Regions from separate parts of the Methylobacter sp. genome, predicted to be linked through region 1. Evidence: riboswitches for the same ligand, from Rfam matches in the RefSeq annotation. Region 1 holds a riboswitch; the other holds the start of a gene.
What was found. Region 1 has a riboswitch for cobalamin ahead of V7051_RS09560 (ribonucleoside-diphosphate reductase subunit alpha). Riboswitches for the same ligand answer to the same signal wherever they lie in the genome.

Region 1 (8,843 bases):
TCGGCTTCAGTGATTAGACCGCGTTTAAAGTCGGCGCGTGCCTTGCGGATTTCCGGCGTTTGCGGGAACGAGCCGATGGTCGTGGTCGGATAAGCGGGCAAGTTGAGTTTGGCCCGTTGCTGCTCCCGCCGCACCGGGAAGGGATTCCGGCGTTGCATCAACGAGTCGTCGATGTTCGCGAGTTGCGCTTGAACCGCCGGATTATGAATCCAGCCGGACTCACGGCGCGAGCGGACAGCGCTCTCCGATACGATTAAATCGGGTTCTGCCGCTTCCGGCTCTTCCAGCGCTAAACGCAAGACTTCCAACTCCCTGAGTTTTTGTCTTGCGAACGCCAGCCAGGATTTGACCGCCGGATCTAAAGCGCTTTCGTGTTCCAGGTCAATCGGCACATGCAGCAAGGAACAGGAAGGCGCCAGCCAAAGCTCGCCTTTAAAGCGTTTTTGTACCGTTGAAACAGTTGCCAAAGCGGCGTTTAAATCGGTCCGCCAGATATTGCGTCCGTCGATCAGTCCCAATGACAGCACTTTGTGATTGGCGAAGTTGTCTAAAACGGCTGTCAACTGTTCGGGCGCCCTGACTAAGTCGATATGTAAACCTGCGACCGGCAGCTTGCAAGTGAATGAAGTATGTTCGCCCAGTTCGCCGAAATAAGTGGCAAGAAGAATTTTAACCGGACAGCTTTGCAGCCGGTTATAGACCAGCTCAAATGCGTTTTTCCAGGCATTAGGCAAATCAAGCACCAGAATCGGCTCGTCGATTTGGACCCATTCCACACCTTGATAAGCCAAACGCTGAAGGATGTTGCCGTAAACCGGCAGCAAGCGCTCCAATAACTCGAGTTTATTGAAGTCGCCGGTCGTTTTCGCCAGCCATAACCAGGTCAGAGGGCCCAGTAAAACCGGTTTCGGCTGATAGCCCAATGTTTGCAGCTCGCGGGTTTCATCGAATAGTTTTGAACTGGACAATGCAAATTGCTGATCCGCAGTCACTTCCGGCACCAGGTAATGGTAGTTGGTATCAAACCATTTGGTCATTTCGCAGGCGCGAAAGGAAAGACCGTCGCTTCCCTGCCCTCTAGCCATTCTGAAATAACTGTCAAGATCGATAACCGAGCCGAATCGCTCCGGAATAACGCCGAGCATAACGCTGGTATCCAAGACTTGGTCGTAATAGGAAAAATCACCGACCGGAATAAAATCCAGGCCGTTATTGGCTTGCAGTTGCCAATGGCGTTGCCGCAGTTCGGTGGCGGTCGCTTGCAAGGCCGCGTAATCGATTTCGCCATGCCAATAGCGCTCCAGCGCAAATTTCAACTCGCGGTTTTCGCCCAAGCGGGGAAAACCGAGGTTATGAATCTTAATCATCAATACTACTCCCTATCAGTTAAAAATAAGAACAGCATTGTAGGGCTTGTTATTTGTGAAAAATATTGATAGTTTTTCACTATTTCATGAGGAAAATTCATCGATATGGAACTGATCCACTTTCGTATTCTATTGGCGCTTAAACAACGCGGCACTTTGAATGCTGCATCGGAATCGCTGCATTTAACCCAATCGGCTTTATCGCACCAGATGAAAAATCTGGAACAGCGCTTGGGCATCGTGCTCTGGCGCAAACAGGGGCGCACCCTGGTGCTGACCCAGGCGGGCAACTATCTTTCCGATGTCGCCGAATCGGTGATCGCCACCGTTGACTCCGCCGAACAGCACCTGAGCCTGCTGGCCGCCGGAAAAACCGGCAAACTGATTATCGGCATCGATTGCCACGCCTGTTATGAATGGTTTCGCACCATTCTCCAGCCTTATCTGCAAGCCTGGCCGGACCTGGCTATCGAAGTGACATCCCGCTACCGGTTTAATTCGTTTGAGGCGATTCAACAATACAAGCTGGATGCGGTGTTGACTTCCGACCCGGTGTTTAACGGTGTGCTGCATTACCAGCCGTTGTTCGATTTTGAATTGGTGCTGATTGTTGCCCGGCAGCACCGGCTTGCCGGAAGTCAGCCTATTGCGCCGTCCGAGCTGCGGCAGGAAACCATTCTGACTTACCCGGTCGAACGCGAACGCCTGGATATGTTCAGGAAAGTCCTGCAACCCGCCGGAATCGAACCGCTCGCCCATGTCACCGTGGAAGAAACCGACATCATGCTGCAACTGGCCGCCAGCCAACGAGGCGTGTGCCTGCTGCCTGAATGGTTATTGGCCGATAAAGCCAAAAATCCGGATGTGGTCAGCCTGAGGTTTAAAGACTTGCCGTTGACGAAAACCATGTATCTGGCAACCCGTCACGAAGACGTGCAGCTGGAATATATCCATTGGCTGATCGAGCATGCGCAGTCCAAGACGATTGTGCTTTAACTTCTAATTGATGTAATACACTGCCGTTAGATAGGCCGGGAATATCCGCCGTAGGGCGTGCCGTGTGCGCCTTAACTTTACCAAGACACGGCACGCCCTACACTCGTTTATCGATACAGAGCTGAGGCGAAATGGCTTAATCCCAACTGAGCGCACCGCCGGTCTGATACTCTGTCACCCGCGATTCAAAAAAGTTTTTCTCTTTCTTGAGATCCATCATCTCGCTCATCCACGGGAAAGGATTGGCGGCGCCCGGATACAGCATGTCCAGGCCGATTTGCTGACAACGGCGGTTGGCGATAAAGCGCAGGTATTCCTTGAACATGGCGGCATTCAGGCCCAATACGCCGCGCGGCATGGTATCTTCGGCATAACGGTATTCCAGTTCTACGGCCTGCTGCATCAATAGCTTGATTTCATCGCAGAACGTATCGGTCCACAAGTCCGGGTTTTCAAGTTTAATGGTATTGATCAGATCGACGCCGAAATTGCAATGCAACGACTCGTCGCGCAGGATGTATTGATACTGCTCCGCCGAGCCCTGCATTTTGTTCTGCCGCCCCAGCGCCAGAATCTGCACAAAACCCACGTAGAAAAACAAGCCTTCCATGATGCAGGCAAACACAATCAGCGAACGCAATAATTGTTGATCCGCCGCTAAGGTGCCGGTTCTGAAGGCCGGATTAGTCAAGGTATTGATAAACGGAATCAGGAAATCATCCTTATCCCGAATGCTTGGAATTTCCCGATAGGCATTAAAAATTTCGCTTTCATCCAGGCCCAGGCTTTCGACAATATATTGGTAGGCATGAGTATGGATGGCTTCTTCAAAACCTTGCCGCAACAAGTATTGACGGCATTCCGGTGCGGTAATGTGACGATAGGTGCCCAACACGATATTGTTCGCGGCCAGTGAATCCGCTGTGGTAAAAAAACCGAGGTTGCGCTTGACGATCAACCGTTCGTCTTCGCTCAGCGCAGTGCTGTCTTTCCACTGCGCAATATCGCGGCTCATCGAGACTTCCTGCGGCATCCAGTGATTTGCGCAGCCCGCCAGGTATTTATCCCACGCCCAATGGTATTTGAGCGGCACCAATTGATTGACGTCGGTTTGACCGTTGATTACGCGCTTATCGTTGGCGTCAACGCGGCCTGATGCAGAAGGCCGGTTGGCCGCAGGCTGCTCCGAAACGGTTTTGGCAACGCGGGCTTCCGGCGCTGGAGATTCATCTTCGACAAAAACTTCTTCAAATGACAACATGGCATTTCCTTGTTAATTTGGGTTACTGGCAGGCTTCGCAGCCCGGATCCTCGATCAAGCACTGCTTGGGCTCGGGCATGACGGATGAAACCGAATTGAGTTCACCGCCCGCCCCGGTCGATTTCTCGGCCGATGTTGCCGCCAGCGAACGCAGGTAATAGGTGGTTTTCAATCCGCGTAGCCAGGCCAGCATATAAATGTCATTCAACTTTTTGCCAGAAGGAACCGCAACATAGAGATTCAGCGATTGCGCCTGGTCTATCCATTTTTGCCTTCTGGCCGCGGCTTCTATCAGCCAGACGGGATCGATCTCGAATGCGGTGGCATAGAGCCGTTTAAGTTCGGCCGGAATGCGCTCTATCCGGGCCAGCGAGCCGTCGTAATACTTGATGTCGGCCACCATCACTTCATCCCACAAATCCAGCGCCTTAAGGTCGTTAACCAGCATTTCATTGACCACGGTAAACTCGCCGGACAAATTGGATTTCACATACAGGTTTTGGTAGTCGGGCTCGATGCCGGCGGAAACGCCGACGATATTGGCAATCGTGGCTGTCGGCGCAATCGCCACGCAATTCGAGTTGCGCATTCCGACTTGTTGAATGCGGGTTCTCAACGAATCCCAATCCAGCGTGCTGCTGCGATCCACGTCCAACTGCCCGCCGCGCGCTTCGCTCAATAGATTCAAGGTATCCGGCGGCAAAATCCCTTGATCCCACAAACTGCCCTTAAAGCTGGAATAAGCGCCGCGTTCCCCGGCTAAACGGCTGGATGCCGAATACGCGTGATAACAGACAGCTTCCATCGTTTTATCTGCGAACTCGACGGCCGCCGTTGAAGCGTAAGGAATTTGCATCGCATGCAGGCAATCCTGAAAGCCCATAATGCCCAAACCGACAGGCCGGTGACGGAAATTGGCATTGCGCGCACTGCCGACCGCATAGAAATTGATGTCGATTACGTTATCCAACATCCGCATGGCCGTCGCGATCGTGGCTTTAAGCTTGGTTTGATCCATCACCGGACGGCCGTTACTTCGACCGTGCTCAGTACAGGTTTCTTCTTTCAAATGCGCCCTTAAATTTACCGAACCCAGGTTGCATACCGCAATTTCAGTCGCGGAGGTATTCAGCGTAATCTCGGTGCAAAGGTTAGAACTATGTATAACGCCGGCATGCTGCTGCGGTGAACGGATATTGCAGGCATCCTTAAAGGTAATCCAGGGATGGCCGGTTTCGAACAGCATCGACAACATTTTTCGCCACAGTTGCAAGGCCGGAACACGCTTGAACTGTTTGATTTCACCGAGATCGGCGCGGCGTTCGTACTCGCAATAAGCGGTTGCAAACGCGTTGCCGAACTTGTCGTGCAAATCCGGCACATCCGATGGCGAAAACAAGGTCCAGTCGGTATTGTCGCTAACACGCTGCATGAACAGGTCCGGAATCCAGTGCGCGGTGTTCATGTCGTGGGTGCGGCGGCGGTCGTCGCCGGTGTTTTTGCGCAAATCCAGGAATTCTTCGATGTCCAGGTGCCAGGTCTCCAGATAGCCGCAGACCGCGCCCTTGCGCTTGCCGCCCTGGTTGACCGCGATGGCGGTATCGTTGACCACTTTCAGGAACGGAATTACGCCCTGGCTCTTGCCGTTGGTGCCTTTGATCCGTGAACCTAATGCCCGGACCGGCGTCCAGTCATTGCCTATGCCGCCGGCATATTTTTGCAATAAAGCGTTTTCCTTGATGGCCTGATAAATGCCGTCGAGATCGTCGCTGACCGTGCTGAGATAGCAGGATGAAAGCTGCGCATGCACGGTGCCGCTGTTAAACAAGGTCGGCGTGGAACTCATAAAATCGAAGCTCGACAGCAGGTTATAAAACTCGACGGCACGCTGTTCGCGGTCAATCTCGTTAATCGCCAAGCCCATCGCCACGCGCATGAAGAAGATTTGCGGCAGCTCGATGCGCCGTTCCTCGATATGCAAAAAATAGCGGTCATAGAGCGTTTGCAGGCCGAGATAGCCGAATTTGAAATCACGGTCAGCCGTTAATGCATTGGCTATCTTGGTCAAATCGAACTGCGCCAGGCGCTGATCCAACAGGCCCGCTTCAATGCCCAGCTTGATATAGTGCGGAAAATAGCCGGTATAAGCGGATTGCATCGCGGCCTGATTGACGCTTTCGCCCAATACTTCAAAACGAATCGAATCCAGCAGCAAACGCGCCGTGACATAATTGTATGCCGGTTCGCGCTCAATCAGGCTGCGGGCGGAAAGAATCAGCGCACGGCGCACTTCGTTGAACGGAATGCCGTCATAACAATCGCGAACGGCCTGCTCCACCACGATTTTCGGGCTAACTTCAGCGCCCAAGCCCAGACAAGCTTCAGTCACCGTTTCGACCAGCCCGGCAACATCCAACGGCTGCCGGTTGCCGTCAACCGTAGTATGCAATTGCGGTGTATCGTGCGCTTGCCCGGCACGCTCGGCGGCATGTTTTTCCCGGTACAGCACATAAGCTTTCGCAACGTCGTGCTCGCCGGAGCGCATCAACGCCAATTCAACCTGGTCCTGAATATCTTCTATATGTACCGAACCGCCGGAAGGCAGGCGGCGCATCAATGCGCTGACAACCGTCTGCGTCAACACAGTCACCTGTTCGCGCATCCGGCTGGACAGGCCGGTTTGACCATGCTCTACCGCCAAAAACGCCTTGCTGATCGCAATGGATATTTTTTCAGGATTGAATGCGACAGCCGCACCATTGCGCCGAATCACTTGCAGCACAGGTAAATTCGATGAAGGCGGCTTCGAGGTTGGAAATACGCCGGACGGCGCAGGGATTACAGTATCGTACATGGATAGCTCCTTAAGATTAGGAGCGGGAATGGCTTGGACAGACGCGACAATCCGGCAACCCTTTGACACGGTAAGTTATCGAAACTTATGCATAAAGCGGCACTGAACAGTGCGCCAGTCTTAAAGACCAGCATGGCGGAAAGGTGGTATGCGAGAAAATGACCTTTCCATCTGCCGAGGACACCCCGCCTCAAACGTGTTAATAAAAATATACGGCAGGTCTCCTGGCTCTCGGGTCTCCGCATGTTGTCGGCCTTCCCAAGTCAATATTATTCATGACTCAGTGGCATGGTTGACAACATACTCTCCGATTACAGTTGCGGGGGCAGCTCCGGCTTTAAGATAACTGTGTCTGTTAATCTGTCACCGGATTCCCTTTTATCTCAGCTTAAACGTCAGCATGAGAACCGTATGGAGATTAAAATAGCATTGATAATTTATCTGTGTCAATAAAAAATACACTATATATTGATATTATTTTTATATTTATATCAATATATAGTATGTATAAGAATATAGGGTAGCTGGCCGCGGTTGTGTAAGAACCGGATACTCGGGCATTATCTTTATATCGAGTAAAAAAGCTTCGCTCAACGCAATCCGCTTATTCCGTTCGGCAAGCTCATAACAGGCTGAGACAGTGGACTCTATCCCGGAAATCCTTTTAGGATAAAGAGGCGTTACATGTTTTGTGATCATGATCCGCTCATAAAACGCTTACTGACCGAGACTCGATGAATCGGACGCAGCCATCAGTTTCGGCATCGGGAACTACCGGTAAATTTGCTTTATCGATATAACTCCCTATAATTGCGCTCTGCTTTCAGGTTCCGGAGGGTTTTTCAGACCCAATGGTTAAACGGGAAGTCGGTAAGGTTTAGGCCAAATCCGACGCTGCCCCCGCAACGGTATATAAGTAAAAGTTTCATCGAGATGCCACTGTGTTCACGCATGGGAAGGCGATGATTCAGGTTAATGCCACTTATAAGCCCGGAGACCGGCCCGAGAGTTTAATTCGGTACAGCGGAGGGCTGTCTGCGAAAATGAAAGCATAGCTCCGTGTCATCTCTCGTTTTCTATTGTCCTCTGTTGTGTACTCACAACCATTATGCGCGGGCGGCGCAGAGGACACACATGCAAAAAATCATCTTCGGCTCATTATTAATCACGGGCTTTAATAGCCAGTTACAAGCGCAGGAAACTCCGCAAAATCTTCCCGATATTGTGGTTACCGCAACCCGTACAGAGACGGCTAAAAATCAGCTGGCGGCTGCGGCGACCGTCTATACTCGGAAAGATATTGAACGCCTTCAGGCTAAAACCTTGCCGGAACTATTAAGCGGTACTACCGGCATCGACATAGTGGAAAGCGGCGGCTACGGGAAAGATACCAATATCTACATGCGCGGAACCAATTCCGATCATGTACTGGTGCTGATTGACGGTATCAAAATCGGCTCCGTTACCTCCGGCACCACGCCTTTTCAACTTATCCCTCTGGATCAGGTCGAGCGGGTGGAAATTATTCGCGGCCCTCAATCGAGCCTTTACGGTTCGGAAGCAATCGGCGGGGTTATCCAGATTTTTACCCGTAAAGGTAAACAGGAAGACAAGCCCAGCGTCACTTTGGATGCCGGCGGCGGCTCTTACGATACTTACCGCGCTTCCGGTTCTGTCAGCGGTCAATGGAAAAACAGCTGGTATAGCTTGAGTTCATCGCAGTTCGGTTCTCAGGGATTTAATTCGCGGCAACCGACGCCGGGGCCGTTCGGCGTTAATCAGCCGGACAAGGACGGTTACCTGAATACGGCACTGAATGCCCGGTTAGGCCATCGTTTCGATAACAATGCCGAAGTTGAGGCGTTTTTTATGCGGGCTGAGGGAAAAAACGAATATGACGGCACTTTCCAAAATAAAACGGAGTTTGTAGAACAAACCGTCGGCACGACAGCCGGCATGAACATTGTCGATAGCTGGCGTTCACTACTGCGCTTGGGACAAAGCCGCGACGAAGGCGATAACTTTGCGCCCGACGGAACATTTTCCAGTAAGTTTAACAGTACCCGGTGGAATGCCAGCTGGTTGAACGAGGTCGCCTTGTCCGACGCCCACCAGTTGGTTATCGGCTCCGATTACCGGCTGGATCAAGTAGACAGCTCAACCGCCTACAATGAAACTTCCCGTTATGATGCGGGCATTTTTACCGAGTTGCACAGCCGCATTCTGGACGACCATTTTATCAACGCATCGTTACGGGGGGATAAAAACGAAGCCTTTGGCGAACAGGTGACCGGCAATTTCGGCTGGCGTTATAACGGAAAGTACGGCATCAGTCCATTTGCCAGCTTTGGCAATGCCTTCAAAG
Region 2 (8,843 bases), on a different contig from region 1:
GGTCTTTTTGCCCCCCCTGCTCTGGGCGGCAGCCTATTTTACGTCTTGGCGGGATTTTCGCGCCAACGCTCGCCCGATCACACTATTGGCTGTAGGCTTAGTACTGGTTACGACGGCTGCGGTTGCGGGTGTAGCTCATGCCGCATTGCCGGGCCTTGGATGGGCCGAAGCCATTGTTTTGGGCGCTATAGTCTCGCCACCCGATGCTGTTTCTGCTACTGCGATCGTGAAGCAACTTCACCTTCCCCGCAGGGGCGTCACCATACTGGAAGGCGAAAGTCTGGTCAACGATGCGACCGCTTTGGTGCTTTATCGCACGGCGCTTGTAGCGGCGGTCAGCGGCACTTTTGAGCTTAGTAACTCAGTCATGGACTTCTTTCTTGCAGCAAGCATGGGCATTGCTGTCGGGATCATCGTGGGCATCGTGAGCTGCTGGGTGTTACGCCTGACCGAAGACAGTTTCAGCGAGATCGCCATTACATTGCTGGCTCCTTACATTGCATGGGTCCTGGCCGACCAAGTTCAGGCCTCGGCAGTATTGGCCTGCGTGACTGGAGGCCTTTATCTCCGCCAACATTTCAGCGCCATCGTTGCACCGATTACCCGAATCCAAGCGAGGGCGGTCTGGGATCTTCTGGTGTTCTTACTCAACGGCATCATTTTCATCCTCATCGGCCTGCAACTCGATACTCTCCGTGAGGCGATTCCGTCCAGCCAATTGGCTTCGCTGACTGTGATCGGCATACTGGTCAGTACGACAGCCATCGTTGTACGTCTGATATGGGTTCCTATAGCGGCCTGGCTGCCCCGATTCCTAAGCTCTTCGTTACGGGCACGGGATCCGATGCCGCCTTGGTCGAATCTGCTTATTCTCGGCTGGAGCGGTATGCGTGGCGTTGTGTCCCTTGCTGCTGCATTAGCGCTGCCTTTCACTACAGCCGCAGGAGCTCCTTTTCCTTTTCGTGCGGAAATAATCCTGATGGCCTTCATGGTCATTCTGGTCACATTGGTATTACAAGGCTTATCGCTTCCGCTGCTGATCCGCCTTTTGAATTTAGCTGAAGACAGAACCATTGAGTATGAGGAGAGAAAGGCTAGGGAGCGTGCAGCAATGGCCGCTCTGGAGCTTCTTGATACGGTGGCCGATGAAGGTTGGCCGGTTCCGGACCACATCGAACAGCTACGGGTCCACTACAGCCGTCGCTTGCAACGCAACGTCAATCTTGACGCTCCTGGGGCGGAATGCACAAAAGAGGTAACCAAGGCATTCAGGCGTTTGCGGCACGAGACTCTGACAGCTGAGCGATTAGCCGTGATTAGCCTTAGGAACGATGACGTGATCAGCGACGAGATCCTGCATCGCCTTGAACATGAACTTGATGTCGAGGCACTGCGGATCGGCATTGGCGAGCTACGGGTTTCATCCGGGCCGCGCTCTAAGAAGCCATAGCACTTCAAACAAAGTCAAACGCTTATCCGACGATGATTACGCAGTGAATCCACCGTCAATCGTCAGACTTGCTCCGGTTACGAAGCCCGCTTCAGCTCCGGCAAGATAAGCGACCATAGCCGCTACTTCGTCGGTAGTGCCGTAGCGTGGCATGGCCATTTGCTTCCGCAGCATGTCTGCAAAGTCGCTGTCTTCGGGGTTCAAGTCGGTGTTGATAGGCCCCGGCTGAACATTATTGATGGTGATGCCGCGAGGACCGAGGTCGTGCGCCAGTCCCTTGACCAAGCCCACCAGCGCAGCCTTGCTCATGGCATAGACTGCACCGCCCTCAAAGGGTACGCGCTCGGCGTTGCAACTGCCGATCGTAATGATGCGCCCGCCCGTCTTCATGTGCTTTACAGCGGCCTGGGTGGCAACGAACACCGCACGCAGATTCACAGCCAAGGTGCGATCAAGATCTTCGAGCCGATAGGCGTCAATGGGCGCTATCACGGCAATGCCGGCGTTGTTGACTAAAATATCAATGCCGCCCAACTCATCCACCGTCCGTTCCACGACAGATACCACCGCATTGGCATCTGCGCTATCGGCCTTGATCGTGATAGCCTTGACTCCAAACGCCTGAGCCGCCTTTGCCGTTGCGTTCGCTTGGTCGGGTTTGCTAACGTAGGTCAGCGCGACATGGGCGCCTTCTTGAGCGAGACGCTTTACAATCGCGGCGCCAATGCCCCGGCTACCGCCAGTTACCAATACCCGTTTATTCTCAAGTTGATGATTCATAACCTTCCTCTTGATCAGAAATGCCTAAAAAGGATCAGGCATTATTCGAGCAGCTTCAACTACAAACCCTAAATACAATACGTCAAGCCCCTATACAATACGTATGAATACCCAAATGACTGGCGCTTGCTAGTTTTTAATCGAGTGAATATACTAGCTCCGTATAACCTGCTTTAGGTATTCATGGACTATCGTCCGCAGAATTGAAACGGGAAGTCGGTGAGTTCGCTCAAGATCAAGCAAACAAAGCCTACGCTGCCCCCGCAACGGTAAACGAGTAAAAGTTAGTAGACGCCACTGTGTAATTCATGGGAAGGCGCTAACCTTGGAAATTCAAGCATTGACATCCAACTCGTGAGCCCGGAGACCGGCCTGAAGCAATAATCGAATTTGTGCGCGGAGGGCGCCCAGATGGATTGCTCTCTTTCGCGTCCGTCCTGTTTTTCTCCCTGTACAGATTATTTCCGCCGGTAGCATCGCCGGTTTTGCTGTCTCTTCACTCAGGAGAAAACACATGTCATCAACACCTGTTTTGCTCGATAACGCTCAACCACAAACCCACTCCGAAGTCTTAAAAGACAGAATACTGCCTGCAATGCTGGCCGGCATGCTTGGATTGGGATTGTTGTATGCCGCCGGTTTCGCAGAAGCCGCACAACTGCATAACGCCGCACATGACGGACGCCATTCCGCCAGCTTTCCGTGCCATTAATGTTTAATCTGACTACCTTCAGGGAGCTGGTTATTGCAGCTCTCTGGACGGGTTTACTGGCGGGTTTGTTATTAACCGCCGTTCAACAAATTCAAGTCATCCCCACCCTACTCAAGGCCGAGGTGTACGAGGAAGCTGCTGTCACTATTCCCAACACGGACAACAGCCATGAACATCACGACTGGCAGCCTGAGAACGGCGTGGAGCGGACGTTTTTTACCGCGGTAGCCAATATCAGTCTGGGTGTGGGTTTTGCCCTGCTGATTGGTTCTGTGATGTGTTTGCGCGGCCGCCCCGGCAGTTGGCGCATAGGACTGTTGTGGGGATTGGCCGGTTATTTAACCTTTTTCGTCGCGCCGTCATTGGGATTGCCGCCGGAGGTACCCGGCACAACAGCAGCCAAACTGGCAGACCGGCAAAGCTGGTGGCTGATAACGGTGCTCGATACCGGCTTCGGTTTATCACTGCTGGCTTTTGCAAAAACAAGGACCAACAAATTTTTCGGTGCCGTATTGCTCGCAGCACCTCATTTAATCAGCGCGCCGCAGCCGGAAGTTCACAGCAGTGCCGCACCTGCCGAATTAGCACAATCTTTTATAGTCGCCACTGTTTTTGCGAACGCTGTCTTTTGGCTGGCGATTGGCGGTTTGATGGGTCGGTTTTACAAAAAAAAGTTATGAGAACCCACAACAAACATGTACTGATGTGTACTGGTCCGCGCTGTTCTGGAAATAACACCGAAGCATTTCAACAACTGGGCCAGAAAATCGATGCCCGCCCTCAGCTCAACGTAAAACGCACCCGCTCAAACTGTTTTGCGGTCTGCAAAAATGGCCCGATCCTGGTCGTTTATCCTGAAGGCGTCTGGTATTCCTGTACCGACGAGTCCGTGTTGGAGCGCATTGTTAGCGAACACCTGGAAAATGACACCGAAGTTAGCGAGCATGTTTTCCACCGCCTGGGCACCGGCGATGTCTGATTTGAACAGGCCTGTTGCCCTGCTGACTCATGCACCCAACGACCTGATGGTGCTGCAAAGCGCACAGGCGCAACTGCCGGAAAGTTTCTCAGAAATAACCGGCATCAACTTGCAGGCATTGGAAAGCGATGCGCAAATGGCCGAGTTGTTGGAGCATCAGCTTACCTCGGCAAATATCATCGTACTGCGCGTGCTGGGCCGTCTCGGCAGTGTGCCGGGCTTTGCCGATCTGGTGCGTCATGCCAAAAGCCGAGGACTGCACTTAATCGCCATTAGCGGCACCGGCGAGCCTGATCCCGAACTGGCCGCAGCATCCACCGTTTCGTCCGACGTGCTGCATCAAGTACAGGCCTATTTTCAGGCAGGCGGCAGCGTCAATATGGCGCAACTGCTGCGCTATCTTTCCGATCATTTTTTGCTGACCGGTTTTGGTTTTGAACCGGCTGTCGATTTGCCCGAACACGGCATTTATCACCCCGATTTATCCCAAGATGCCGACATAGACGACTGGCTTGTCCTGAGAGCGCCCGAACGAGCCAGCGTCGGCATCGTGTTTTACCGCGCCCACTGGATGAGCGGCAACACGCGCTTTATCGATGCTTTGATTGAACAACTGGAAAAACTCGACCTGAACGTATTGCCCGTATTCACCTCGTCGTTACGCGCAAGCCACAGTGATGCGACCCTGCCCATAGCCTTAAGTTATTTTAGCGGCGAACAAAGCGCGCATATCGACGTACTGATCAACACCACCGCGTTTGCGATGGGCGAAATCACCCCAGGCGGAGCCACGCCCGCAGGCTGGTCGGTGGCGGTGCTGGAGCAACTCAATGTGCCGGTGCTGCAAGCTATCACCAGCGGCATGATGCAGAATCAATGGGAACAATCGGCGCGCGGCCTCAATCCGCTGGATGCGGCAATGAATGTGGTATTGCCGGAATTCGACGGACGCATCATCACAGTGCCGCTATCGTTCAAAGCGAAAGCCTCCGGCCTATCGAATGAATTGATCGAATACGAACCGGTGCAGGATCGGGGCGCGCGCATTGCCCAAATCGCCTCACGCTTTGCACGGCTTAAACGCCTGGACAATGCCGATAAGCGGATCGCCTTTGTATTCACCAATTCCAACAGCAAGGCCTCGCAAATCGGCAACGCGGTCGGCCTGGATGCACCGGCATCCCTGATGCGGATTCTGCAAGCCATGCAAGCCGCCGGTTATAACATCGGCGAACTGCCGGACCAATGCGCCGGGAGCGCATTGGGATGCGAAAGCACCCGAAGGGTGAAGCACTGGGATGTGCTTCATCAAAGCGGCACCGCACTGATCCACGAACTGATCGACCGTTGCGCTTACGACAACACTTATCTGACCAGCGAACAGCTAGCCCATGCCATCGGCCGCGTACCGGCGACTCAATATCAAGCATGGTTTGAAGACTTACCCGCTGAAATGCAGAGAAAAATGATCGCGCAATGGGGAGCCGCGCCGGGCGAGGCTTATCTGCATGACGGCCATCTCGCGCTGGCAGGACTGGAACTGGGCAACAGCTTCGTGGCCTTGCAGCCGCCGCGCGGCTACGGCATGGACCCCGACGCGATATACCACCAGCCCGACTTGCCGCCCACTCATCATTACTATGCGCTGTATCGCTGGTTGCGTGACGAATGGAAAGCCGATGCAATTGTGCATGTCGGGAAACACGGCACGCTCGAATGGCTTCCAGGCAAAGCTGTGGGCTTGTCGAAAAACTGCTTTCCCGATGCGTTGCTGGCTGACATGCCGTTATTTTACCCGTTCATTATCAACGATCCCGGCGAAGGCGCGCAGGCCAAGCGCCGCGCCCATGCGGTCGTTGTCGATCACCTGACGCCGCCGATGACTACCGCCGACACTTACGGCGCATTGGCCCAGCTGACCCAACTGGTCGATGAATATTATCAGGTTGAAGTGCTCGATCCGGCCAAACTGCCGTTGTTGCAGCAACAAATCTGGGACTTGGTCAAAGAAACCAATCTGGATACCGACTTGCAGGCCCGGCTGCTGCATCATGACCATGATGATGAACATCATGGAGATCATCACCATGCCGATCATCATGACCACGATCACCGCGAACATGAGCATCACGGTCATGATCATCATGAACATGAACACGATGATGATCACCATCATGACCATGGCGAGGGACACTGTGCCCCTCATAGTCACCATGATCATGCACATGACGAACATCATCACGATCATAACGATGAACATGCGGAGTGCCACCACGGGCGTCATCATGACTACGATCCAGATCATCACCATCAAGAAGATGGACTGCCCGAATTGCTAACCAAAATGGCCGGTGCCGATGTCGCGCATTTGATCGAGGATTTGGACGGCTATCTGTGCGAACTGGGCGCGGCGCAAATCCGCGACGGTTTACATATCCTCGGACAAGCGCCGGAAAACGAGCAACTGGTAGATATGTTGGTCTCTCTTACCCGCTTGCCGAATCAGGACATCCCGGGACTGCCTATAGAAATTGCGCGGCTATTTGGACTGAGCATGGACTCGTTACTGGAACATCAGGGCCGTCGATTGGAACAAGCAAATATTGAGCTTGAAAAACTGTCCGAGCGACCTTTGCCTACCCATGCCGACGTACTGGAAACCATCGAAGCGATATGCAAACGATTATTCAGTGAATTACAGATACACGCTTACTCCGAGTCAGCCATAGACCAAGCTATCAGTAAAACCTTTGATACCAGTATTTATGGTTCCCACGCTCTGCGTGGTAACCCAGTCGGGAACGCTCCAGCGTCCCGAACCGCAGAGCGATTCAACCTGCATTCCCACGCAGAGCGTGGGAACGATGATTTCGCCGCAATAAAACGCGTACTGAACTTTGCCTGCCGAGAACTGGTTCCCAATCTTGCCCGTGCCACAGACGAAATCAACAACTTGCTGCGCGGCCTGTCCGGCGGCTACGTACCCGCGGGTCCCAGCGGATCGCCGACACGAGGCATGGCCAGCATCCTACCAACAGGACGTAATTTTTACTCGGTCGATCCGCGTAGCGTACCGTCCCAATCAGCCTGGCGCGTCGGCCAGCAATTAGCGCATGAAGTGCTGTCTCGCTACGTTCGCGAAACAGGCGATTATCCCGAGAGCGTCGCGATCAGCATCTGGGGCACCAGCGCGATGCGTACCCACGGCGATGACGTGGCGCAGATTTTAGCGCTGCTCGGCGTGCGTCCGGTATGGCAAGCCGAAAACCGCCGCTTGACCGGCATTGAAGTCATTCCGCTGGACGAATTAAAACGCCCGCGCATCGATGTCACGACCCGTATCAGCGGTTTTTTCCGCGACGCTTTTCCGCAACTGATCGATTTGATTGACGATGCAGTCAACGCCGTTATTGCGCTGGACGAGCCGCTGTCGCAAAACTTTGTCCGCAAACATTATCTTGCCGAACTGGGCGAATGGATAGGCCAAGGCCTGACCGAAGATGAAGCCTCGCAGCGCGCCGGGTTTCGTATCTTCGGAGCCAAGCCCGGCAGTTACGGCGCAGGCATCTTGCCGCTGATCCAGGAAAAAAACTGGCAAGCCGATGCCGACTTTGCCGAAGCCTATGTCAACTGGGGCGGCTATGCCTATGGGCGCAGTCAACAGGGCGACGATCAGCGCGACGCATTCCGCACCCGCCTGTCCGGCGTTCAGGTCGCTTTGCACAATCAGGACAACCGCGAACACGATATTTTCGACAGCGACGATTACCTGCAATTTCACGGCGGCATGATCGCCACGATCAGAGCCTTGACCGGAACGCAGCCGCGCAAGTATTTCGGCGACAGCCATGATCCGTCGCGGGCGCAAGTGCGCGACTTGAAAGAAGAGACTTTGCGGGTATTCCGCTCGCGCGTGGTCAACCCTAAATGGTTGGACAGTATCCGACGTCACGGCTACAAAGGCGGCCTGGAACTGACCGCAACCGTCGATTATTTATTCGGCTATGACGCCACCGCTCAAGTCATGGATGATTGGATGTACGAGCAAGTCGCCGAGACTTATGCGATGGACCCGGAAATGCAACGCTTTCTGGAGGAAGCCAACCCATGGGCGCAAAACGCGATTGCCGAGCGCCTGCTGGAAGCCGCCTGCCGCGGCATGTGGGCCGAGCCAAAGCAACAGACGCTGGATGCATTGCAGGCTTTATACCTGCATAGCGAAACCTTGTTGGAGGCGCGCGGCGAAACACCGCGCGGGGTATGATGATTTTTTGTCCACGAAATACACGAAAAGCACAAAAACATCCTTATAGTCGCCAAGATTCCATTGATACCAAAATGACCTTGGCGCTGGAGTGCAGGCTTCGCCTGCTTTGGCAAGCAAAGCTTGCAATCCCGTCACTTCCTGCTAGCCAAGTAGACCGGAATAAGACCATCCAAGCGCGTAGCGCAAGGTGGCGTTTCCGGCAGACTCAAATGCTTGCCGGAAACGCTAATTCTCGCTGCCGCTTGAATCAGCTTATTCCGGCCTACTTTGCTAAAAATGCGGACCTAGTAAAAATATTAGGGACTACTTTTTTGATTTTTTTCGTGCCTTTCGTGGACAAAATCCGTTTTTAAGATGACCCAAGCCACCTTCCCTTTTTCCGCTATCGTCGAACAAACCCAGCTCAAGACCGCATTGCTGCTGTGCGCGGTCGATCCGTCGCTGGGCGGCGTACTGATACGCGGCGACAAAGGCACCGCAAAAAGCACGGCGGCACGGGCGTTGACCGACATTCTGCCGCTGATCGAGCGGGTTGCCGGTTGCGCGTTCAACTGCGCGCCCGGTGCGCCGTATCAATACTGCGAAACATGTAATCCTGTGGGAGCGGCTTTAGCCGCGCTTGCCGAGACTAAAGTCTCTCCCACCATAAATTCGC

Region 2: another riboswitch for cobalamin. It lies ahead of V7051_RS12360 (CbtB domain-containing protein); the one in region 1 lies ahead of V7051_RS09560 (ribonucleoside-diphosphate reductase subunit alpha).

The regions. Positions count from the first base shown of each region.
Region 1 covers NZ_DAIUEH010000018.1:5,096-13,938, forward strand. The annotation lists gene metE (5-methyltetrahydropteroyltriglutamate--homocysteine S-methyltransferase) at 1-1,367, opposite strand, end outside; gene V7051_RS09550 (LysR family transcriptional regulator) at 1,473-2,363, shown strand; gene V7051_RS09555 (ribonucleotide-diphosphate reductase subunit beta) at 2,500-3,624, opposite strand; gene V7051_RS09560 (ribonucleoside-diphosphate reductase subunit alpha) at 3,647-6,478, opposite strand; cobalamin riboswitch at 6,676-6,905, opposite strand; cobalamin riboswitch at 7,287-7,498, shown strand; gene V7051_RS09565 (TonB-dependent receptor domain-containing protein) at 7,613-8,843, shown strand, end outside.
Region 2 covers NZ_DAIUEH010000025.1:21,504-30,346, forward strand. The annotation lists gene V7051_RS12350 (Na+/H+ antiporter) at 1-1,450, shown strand, start outside; gene V7051_RS12355 (3-oxoacyl-ACP reductase family protein) at 1,487-2,230, opposite strand; cobalamin riboswitch at 2,389-2,620, shown strand; gene V7051_RS12360 (CbtB domain-containing protein) at 2,745-2,942, shown strand; gene V7051_RS12365 (CbtA family protein) at 2,942-3,622, shown strand; gene V7051_RS12370 ((2Fe-2S) ferredoxin domain-containing protein) at 3,619-3,921, shown strand; gene V7051_RS12375 (cobaltochelatase subunit CobN) at 3,914-8,185, shown strand; gene V7051_RS12380 (hypothetical protein) at 8,182-8,541, shown strand; gene V7051_RS12385 (putative cobaltochelatase) at 8,543-8,843, shown strand, end outside.